Regions from separate parts of the Streptomyces sp. NPDC001709 genome, predicted to be linked through region 1. Evidence: riboswitches for the same ligand, from Rfam matches in the RefSeq annotation. Region 1 holds a riboswitch; the other holds the start of a gene.
The links. A riboswitch is a leader RNA that binds a small molecule or an ion and turns the genes downstream of it on or off. The one in region 1 is predicted to bind S-adenosylmethionine.

Region 1 (3,945 bases):
CGTGCTTCAGCTGGTCGCCAGCCGGACCATGTCCGCCTGCGGGCCCTTCTGGCCCTGCGAGATCTCGAAGTCGACCCGCTGCCCCTCTTCCAGGGTGCGGTAACCGTCCATCTGGATCGCGCTGTAGTGGACGAAAACATCCGCACCACCGTCGACCGCGATGAAGCCGTACCCCTTCTCCGCGTTGAACCACTTGACGGTGCCCTGAGCCATGCCTAACTCCCCTATTACTGGCCCTTGCACAGATCCACACTTCGCGGATCCGGGTCAGACCTCACCCCCCATCGGACGGGGGCGTGCGCCGGAACGCGTCGACCGCGGCTGAATGTATCTGTCCAACTGCCGTCTGCAACAGGTCAATCGGACGAGAATTCTGGACGGGAACGGTCCGGAATGTGGCGAGAATTCGTCTGAATTCCGGGCAAGTCGGGCCCCGCAAACGCCACAAAAGCCGCATAAAACCCGCGCAGTTTGGCTGCTTCTTATCGAGTGTTGCGGCATGAATCCAGGGCTCGCGACCCGAAGACCGCGACCAGGTTCCCCAACTGTACCGCGCTCAATCACGCAGAATTGCCCCCTCCGCTTCTCTTACGGAGGGGGCAATTCAATGAACAATCAGTAACCGCAGTTACCTAAGGTAACGATCAGCCGCCGGCGACCGCCGGAATGATGGAGACACCTGCGCCGTCCGGGGTGGCGGTCTCCAGGCCCTGCTCGAAGCGGACGTCGTCGTCATTGACGTAGACATTCACGAACCGGCGCAGCTTGCCCTGGTCGTCCAGGACGCGGGCGGCGATCCCGGTGTGGTTCTTCTCCAGGTCGGCGATGACCTCGGCGAGGGTCGCGCCCTGGGCACTGACCTCGGCCTGGCCACCGGTGTAGGTGCGCAGGATGGTGGGGATGCGAACGGTCACGCTCATGCGAGGCCAGCCTCTCGGAAGGAGTCCAGGGTCGGGCGGATGGTGGCGGTGAGCCCCGTGTCGGCCACCGCGTCCAGCGTCTTCAGGCCGTCACCCGTGTTGAGGACGACCGTGGTCTTCGTCGGGTCCAGCACACCGGCCTCGACCAGCTTGCGCGTGACGCCGACCGTCACACCGCCCGCCGTCTCCGCGAAGATGCCCTCGGTACGGGCGAGCAGCCTGATGGCGTCGACCACTTCCTCGTCCGTCACGTCCTCCACGGCACCACCGGTGCGGCGCGCGATGTCCAGGACGTACGGCCCGTCGGCCGGGTTGCCGATGGCGAGGGACTTGGCGATGGTGTTCGGCTTCTGCGGGCGTACGACGTCGTGCCCGGCCTTGAAGGCGGTGGACACCGGCGAGCAGCCCTCGGCCTGCGCGCCGAAGATCTTGTACGGCTTGTCCTCGACCAGACCCAGCTTGATCAGCTCCTGCAGACCCTTGTCGATCTTCGTGAGCTGGGAGCCGGAGGCGATCGGCACCACGATCTGGTCCGGCAGCCGCCAGCCGAGCTGCTCGCAGATCTCGTACGCGAGGGTCTTGGAGCCCTCCGCGTAGTACGGCCGCAGGTTGACGTTGACGAAGCCCCAGCCCTCGCCGGCCGGGTCGCCGATCAGCTCGGAACAGAAGCGGTTCACGTCGTCGTAGTTGCCCTCGATGCCGACGAGCTCGCCGCCGTACACCGCAGCCATGACGACCTTGCCCTGCTCCAGGTCGTGCGGGATGAACACGCAGGAGCGGAAGCCGGCGCGGGCCGCGGCGGCGCCGACGGCACCGGCGAGGTTGCCGGTGGAGGAGCAGGACAGGGTGGTGAAGCCGAAGGCGCGGGCGGCCTCCAGGGCCTGGGCGACGACGCGGTCCTTGAAGGAGTGCGTCGGGTTTCCGGAGTCGTCCTTGATGAACAGGCCGCCGGTGACGCCGAGTTCACGGGCCAGGTTGTCGGCCCTGACGAGGTGGGTCCAGCCCGGGTTCAGGTTCGGCTTGTCGGCCACGTCGGCCGGGACGGGCAGCAGCGGGGCGTACCGCCAGATGTTCGCCGGGCCGGCCTCGATGCGGCGGCGCAGCTCCTCGGTGTCGTAGGCGGAGAAGTCGTAGGCGATCTCCAGCGGGCCGAAACACTCCTCGCAGGCGAAGACCGGGCCGAGCGGGACGCGGTGACCGCACTCGCGACAGCTCAGGGCCGCGGCGGGACCGAGGTCGACGGTGGGAGTGGAGGTGCTTGCAACTGTCTGCACAGCCATGGAGGCGAGGCCCTTTCTCCTCATCTTCCTCACGACGCATCTCGCCGTGAGACGGATTTGGCACCTTCCCTAGCCGGGAGCCTCGCTGCGAAGACGAGTACCGACTGGAGGGTTGCCGGGGCTTCATCGGGCCGTGTCCCTCTGCCCCTCTGGATGAGCGGTATGCGGTTGTGTGCGCACGTTGACCCTCGACATGCGATGGTCATCGGCGTTGTTCAAGACTGTAACCGAAGGCCAGGACAGTTGAGATAGTCGTCCGAACCGCGAGATGGATCACACGGTGCAGCCCGTGCGATCACGAACAGTGAGGAGTCGCAGACCGTGCTGGAAGAAGTCGAGCGCTGGCTGGCCACCCGCTCCTGGTCCGTGACCGATCGCCCGCTCCACCGGATCCTGTCCGCCAAGCAGCGCACCGGCCAGACGGTCAGCGTCGTGCTGCCCGCGCTCAACGAGGAGGAGACGGTCGGCGACATCGTCGCGGTCATCCGTCACGACCTCGTGGAGCAGGTCCCGCTCGTCGACGAGATCGTCGTCGTCGACTCCGGCTCCACCGACCGCACCTCCGCGATCGCCGCCGCCGCGGGCGCGCGGGTGGTTCACCGGGACGAGATCCTGCCGCGCCTCCCGGCGGTCCCCGGAAAGGGTGAGGTGCTCTGGCGCTCCCTCCTGGTCACCACCGGGGACATCCTCTGTTTCATCGACGCCGACCTGAGGGAGTTCTCCTCCGACTTCGTCTCCGGGATCGTGGGCCCGCTGCTCACCGAGCCGGGCGTGGACCTGGTCAAGGCGATGTACGACCGTCCGCTCGCCGGGGCCGCCGGTCAGGGCGGCCGGGTCACCGAACTGATGGCCCGCCCGCTGCTGAACATGCACTGGCCGCAGCTCGCGGGATTCGTCCAGCCGCTCGGCGGGGAGTACGCGGCCCGGCGCAGCCTGCTGGAACAGCTCCCCTTCCCCGTCGGCTACGGCGTCGAGCTGGGCATGCTGGTGGACGCCCTGCACCTGGTGGGGCTGGATGCGCTGGCCCAGGTGGACGTGGGCGTGCGCAAGCACCGGCACCAGGACGGGCAGGCCCTCGGCCGGATGGCCGCCGCCATCTACCGCACGGCCCAGCTCCGGCTGGCCCGCGGGCACCTCGTCCGCCCCTCCCTCACCCAGTTCGAACGCGGCGAGGACGGTTTCGAGCCACGCACGTACTCGGTGGACACCGAGGAACGGCCACCGATGCTGGAGATCGCGGAGTACGCCGAACGCCGGGTGGCTTGAGTTCGTATACGGCCGCGGGCAGCGGAGGCAGCCGTACGTTTGAGCGTTTCCGGGCCGGGCTAGGGCCTGCCCGGCGGATCTGGCCCGAGGAAACCGACGGTCCCTGACCAGCACAGGTGAGCGGGGGCTGGTGCGTGCAGCTGCAAGGCGGAGGAGGGAGTCGATGCGGAGCATCGGCGACCGACGACAACGCGGCAGATGTGCGTGCCAGCCCCCGCGTCTCTGGCAAGATCCGCCGGGCAGGCCCTAGGTTGAGGACCATGGCTTCCACGCAGGGTGCTGCTGAGAGAGCTCGGGTGCTGGTCGCGAGCAATCGCGGGCCGGTTTCGTACACGGTGGGCGACGAGGGGGCCGGCTCGCTGCGCGCCAAGCGGGGCGGGGGCGGGCTGGTCTCGGGGCTGTCGGCCATCGGGGCGGACGCCCATGCCGTATGGGTGTGCGCGGCGCTCGGTGACGGCGACCGGGAGGCCGTGCGGCGG
Region 2 (3,945 bases), on a different contig from region 1:
TCCGGCGCTGGGGCGTGGTCCCGGCCGAGCTGTTCGCCGGACCGGTGCGCGAGGCCCTCACTCCCGCCACGGCCCTGTTCGTGCACGGCAGCTGGGTGCATCTGCTCGGCAACATGCTCTTCCTCTTCGTCTTCGGCGCGATGACCGAGGAACGGATGGGCCGGGTGGAGTTCACCCTCTTCTACGTCGGCTGCGGCTATCTGGCACTGCTGGGCTACGCGGCCGCCAATGCCACCTCCACGCAGTCGCTGGTCGGCGCCTCCGGGGCGATCTCGGCGGTCCTCGGAGCGTTCCTCTACCTGTTCCCACGCGCCCGCGTGACCAGTCTTCTGCCGTTCCTGTTCTTCCTGCCGGTGCGGTTCCCGGCGTGGGTCGTGCTGCCGTTCTGGGCGGCACTGCAGTGGGCGGCGGCGCGGCAGAGCTCGGGCGGCCCCGGGGTGGCGTACCTGGCCCACCTCGTCGGCTTCGGGCTCGGCTTCGGCTACGCGTGGGTCCGCTACGGCCGTGCGACTAGAGTGAAGTCCGCCCCAGCTCCGGCACCCGAGGGAGAGAACCAGCCGTGATCACCGCGATCGTCCTCATCAAGACCAGCGTGGACCGGATCCCCGAGATCGCGGAGCAGATCGCTTCGCTGGAGTCGGTGAGCGAGGTCTTCTCCGTCACCGGTACGTATGACTTGATCGCGATGGTCCGGGTGCGGCAGCACGATGATCTCGCCGATGTCATCCCCGGGCGGATCAGCAAGATCCCCGGTGTGGAGGGTACGGACACGCACGTGGCGTTCCGGACGTACTCGCGGCACGATCTTGAGGCGGCCTTCTCGATCGGCCTCGACAACTAGGCGGACCGGGGGGCGCCGGTCGCCTTCTCGTCTGCCGGGTGCGGTACGCCGGCGGGCGCGGGTTCGTTGTGGCTTGTCGCGCAGTTCCCCGCGCCCCTTCGGGGCGCTGATCACACCGCCGGGACGCAGCGGCCTTCCTCCGTCCTGTACGACCACTTGGCACCCTCGGTCACCAGTTCCCTCACCGCGGTGACGAAGCGCTCGACGTGCTCGTCGGGGGTGCCCGCGCCGAAGCTCACCCTGATCGCGTTCAGGGACTTCTCGCCCGGCGCGGCCTCCGGGGCGCCGCATTCGCCCTGCGACTGGGGATCGGTGCCCAGGAGGGTGCGGACCAGGGGGTGGGCGCAGAAGAGGCCGTCGCGGACTCCGATGCCGTACTCGGCGGAGAGCGCCGCGGCGAAGTGGGAGCTGTTCCAGCCCTCGACGACGAAGGAGATGACGCCGACGCGCGGGGCGTCGTCGCCGAAGAGGGAGAGCACCTTCACCTGCGGGACCTCGGCCAGGCCGGCCCGGACCCGGTCGATCAGGTACTGCTCGCGCCCGACCAGCGTCTCCCAGCCGGCCTCGGTGAGCGCCTTGCAGGCCGACGCGATGGAGTAGGCACCGATCACATTGGGCGACCCCGCTTCATGCCGCGCGGCGCTCTCGTGCCACTCCACGTCCACGCCGCCGTCCTGACGCCGGGTCACCTTGCGGCTGGCGCCGCCGCCCGCGAGGTACGGCTCGGCCGCGCGCAGCCAGTCGGCGCGGCCGGCCAGGACACCGGAGCCGAAGGGCGCGTACAGCTTGTGGCCCGAGAAGGCGACCCAGTCGACGTCCAGGTCACGGACGGACACGGGGTGGTGGGGGGCCAGCTGGGCGGCGTCCAGGACGATCCGGGCACCGTGCGCGTGCGCCGCCGCCGCCAGTTCGCGCACCGGCCACAGCTCGCCGGTGACGTTGGAGGCGCCGGTGACGCACACCAGGGCCGGACCGTGGGGGTCGCGGTCGGCGAGGGCCCGCTCCAGGGTCGTGACGGCCTGCTGCGGGGTGCGCGGGGCGTTGAGGTAGGTGACCTTCGCGTCCTGCCAGGGCAGCAGGGAGGCGTGGTGCTCGGTCTCGAAGACGAAGACCTGGCAGTCGGCGGGGAGCGTGCGGGCCAGGAGGTTCAGGGAGTCCGTGGTCGAGCGGGTGAAGATCAGCTGGTCGTCGGGGCGGCAGTCCAGGAACTCGACGACCGTCTTCCGGGCGTTCTCGAACAGGTCGGTGGAGAGCTGGGAGAGGTAGCCGGCGCCGCGGTGGACGCTGCCGTAGTACGGCGCGTAGGCGGCCACGTCGTCCCAGACGCGCTGCAGGGCTGGGGCGCTGGCCGCGTAGTCGAGGGCGGCGTAGGTGACCTCGCCGCCGGTGACGAGCGGGACGGTGACATCCCGCCCCAGAACGGGCAGCGGGGCACAAACGGACTGGTCGGCGGCAACAGTGGAGACGGACATGGCTCAACTCCCGTGAAAGCAGGTGTCATTCACCGCGTGAGCAGAGAGCGCTCGAACGCGGGTGAAGGAAAAAAGGGGGATGCGGAGGCGGGGCTCTGCGGCCCTATCGCATTCGCTTGCTCACGGAAGGCTCCCTCGACGACCAGGACCCCTGGTCCCGCGCTCAGTCAGAAGCGCGCGAGGGGTCCGCGCTTGCCGTAGACCTCGCTGCCTACGACCTGGTCTTCACCCGGGGCACCCCGCCACGGACGGAGGGTTGCCGGACAGCCGGCCGGGGCCGAATGACTGTCGCTCATGACCTGGTTCAGTATCCTGCCATACGATCTTCGACGCGCAAGGCGCAGTCCGCCATCTGGACTGCGCCTCGCGTCACACCGTGCCGGTGTCAGCGGTTGGTGGCGGCCACCCAGCGCTCCAGCGTCCGCTTGGCCGCACCCGAGTCGATGGACTCGGCGGCCCTCACCATGCCGGCCCTGAGCTGGTCGGCGAGCGGGGCGTCGGTCGGCGTGAGAGCGACCAGTGCCGCCGCGGAGTTCAGCAGCACGGCGTCCCGCACCGCGCCCTGTTCGCCGTCCAGCAGGCGGCGCGCCACGTCCGCGTTGTACGCCGCGTCGGCGCCGCGCAGCGCCTCCACCGGGACGAGGTCGATGCCGACGTCCCGCGGGTCGAAGGTCTCCTCCGTTACCTTGCCGTCCCGGACCACCCACACCCGGGAGGTGGCTGTCGTCGTCAGCTCGTCCAGGCCGTCGTCGCCGCGGAAGACCAGCGAGGAGTTGCCCCGCTCGGCGAGGACGCCGGCCACGATGGGCGCCATCCGGGGGTCGGCCACGCCGACGGCCTGGGAGCGCACCTTGGCCGGGTTGGTCAGCGGGCCGAGCACGTTGAAGGTGGTCCGGATGCCCAACTGGCCGCGCGCCGGGGCGACATGGCGCAGGGACGGGTGGAACCTCACCGCGAAGCAGATGGTGATGCCGGCCTCTTCGGCGACCTCGGCGACCCGCTGCGGGGTCAGGTTCAGATTGATCCCGAGCTTCTCCAGGACGTCGGAGGAGCCCGAGGCGGAGGACGCGGCGCGGTTGCCGTGCTTGACGACCTTGGTGCCCGTGCCCGCCACGACGATCGACGACATCGTGGAGATGTTCACCGTCTTGGCGCCGTCGCCGCCGGTGCCGACGATGTCGACGGCCGGGCCGGGCACCTCGATCACGTTGGCGTGCTCGTACATCGTGCGGACGAGCCCGGTGATCTCCTCGACGGTCTCGCCCTTGGCCCGCAGCGCCACCATGAATCCGGCGATCTGCGCGTCGGTCGCCTCGCCGCGCATGATCAGGTCCATCGCCCACGCGGTGTCGTCGGCGGACAGGTCCTGGCCGTTCAGCAGGCCGTTCAGCAGGGCGGGCCAGGAGCGGCCCGCCGCGGTGTCGCCTCCAGCGGGGGTCACAGCGCTCATATGCCGCTCCTGTGTCGATGTCCCGCAGTACGGGATACGAATCTCGAACAGGTCCACCCTATCGAGGCCGGGGCACGGCGAAGGGCCCCGTCCGTAACCCGGACGGGGCCCTTCGTCGTGGCGTGGCGACGCGGGATCAGTGGTGGCCGTGGCCGCTCGTGATCTCCTTGTACTCCTCGACG

Region 2: linked by a shared signal. The riboswitch ahead of ACWC0C_RS20670 (aminotransferase class V-fold PLP-dependent enzyme) and the one ahead of thrC (threonine synthase) in region 1 are both predicted to bind S-adenosylmethionine.

Annotation. Positions count from the first base shown of each region.
Region 1 is NZ_JBSFGB010000001.1:145,489-149,433, reverse strand. It holds gene ACWC0C_RS00810 (cold-shock protein) at 7-213, opposite strand; gene ACWC0C_RS00805 (MoaD/ThiS family protein) at 645-920, opposite strand; gene thrC (threonine synthase) at 917-2,200, opposite strand; SAM riboswitch class I at 2,218-2,360, opposite strand; gene ACWC0C_RS00795 (glucosyl-3-phosphoglycerate synthase) at 2,522-3,466, shown strand; gene ACWC0C_RS00790 (alpha,alpha-trehalose-phosphate synthase (UDP-forming)) at 3,727-3,945, shown strand, end outside.
Region 2 is NZ_JBSFGB010000013.1:147,582-151,526, reverse strand. It holds gene ACWC0C_RS20680 (rhomboid family intramembrane serine protease) at 1-563, shown strand, start outside; gene ACWC0C_RS20675 (Lrp/AsnC family transcriptional regulator) at 560-841, shown strand; gene ACWC0C_RS20670 (aminotransferase class V-fold PLP-dependent enzyme) at 952-2,313, opposite strand; SAM riboswitch class IV at 2,497-2,613, opposite strand; gene trpD (anthranilate phosphoribosyltransferase) at 2,699-3,763, opposite strand; gene qcrB (cytochrome bc1 complex cytochrome b subunit) at 3,900-3,945, opposite strand, start outside.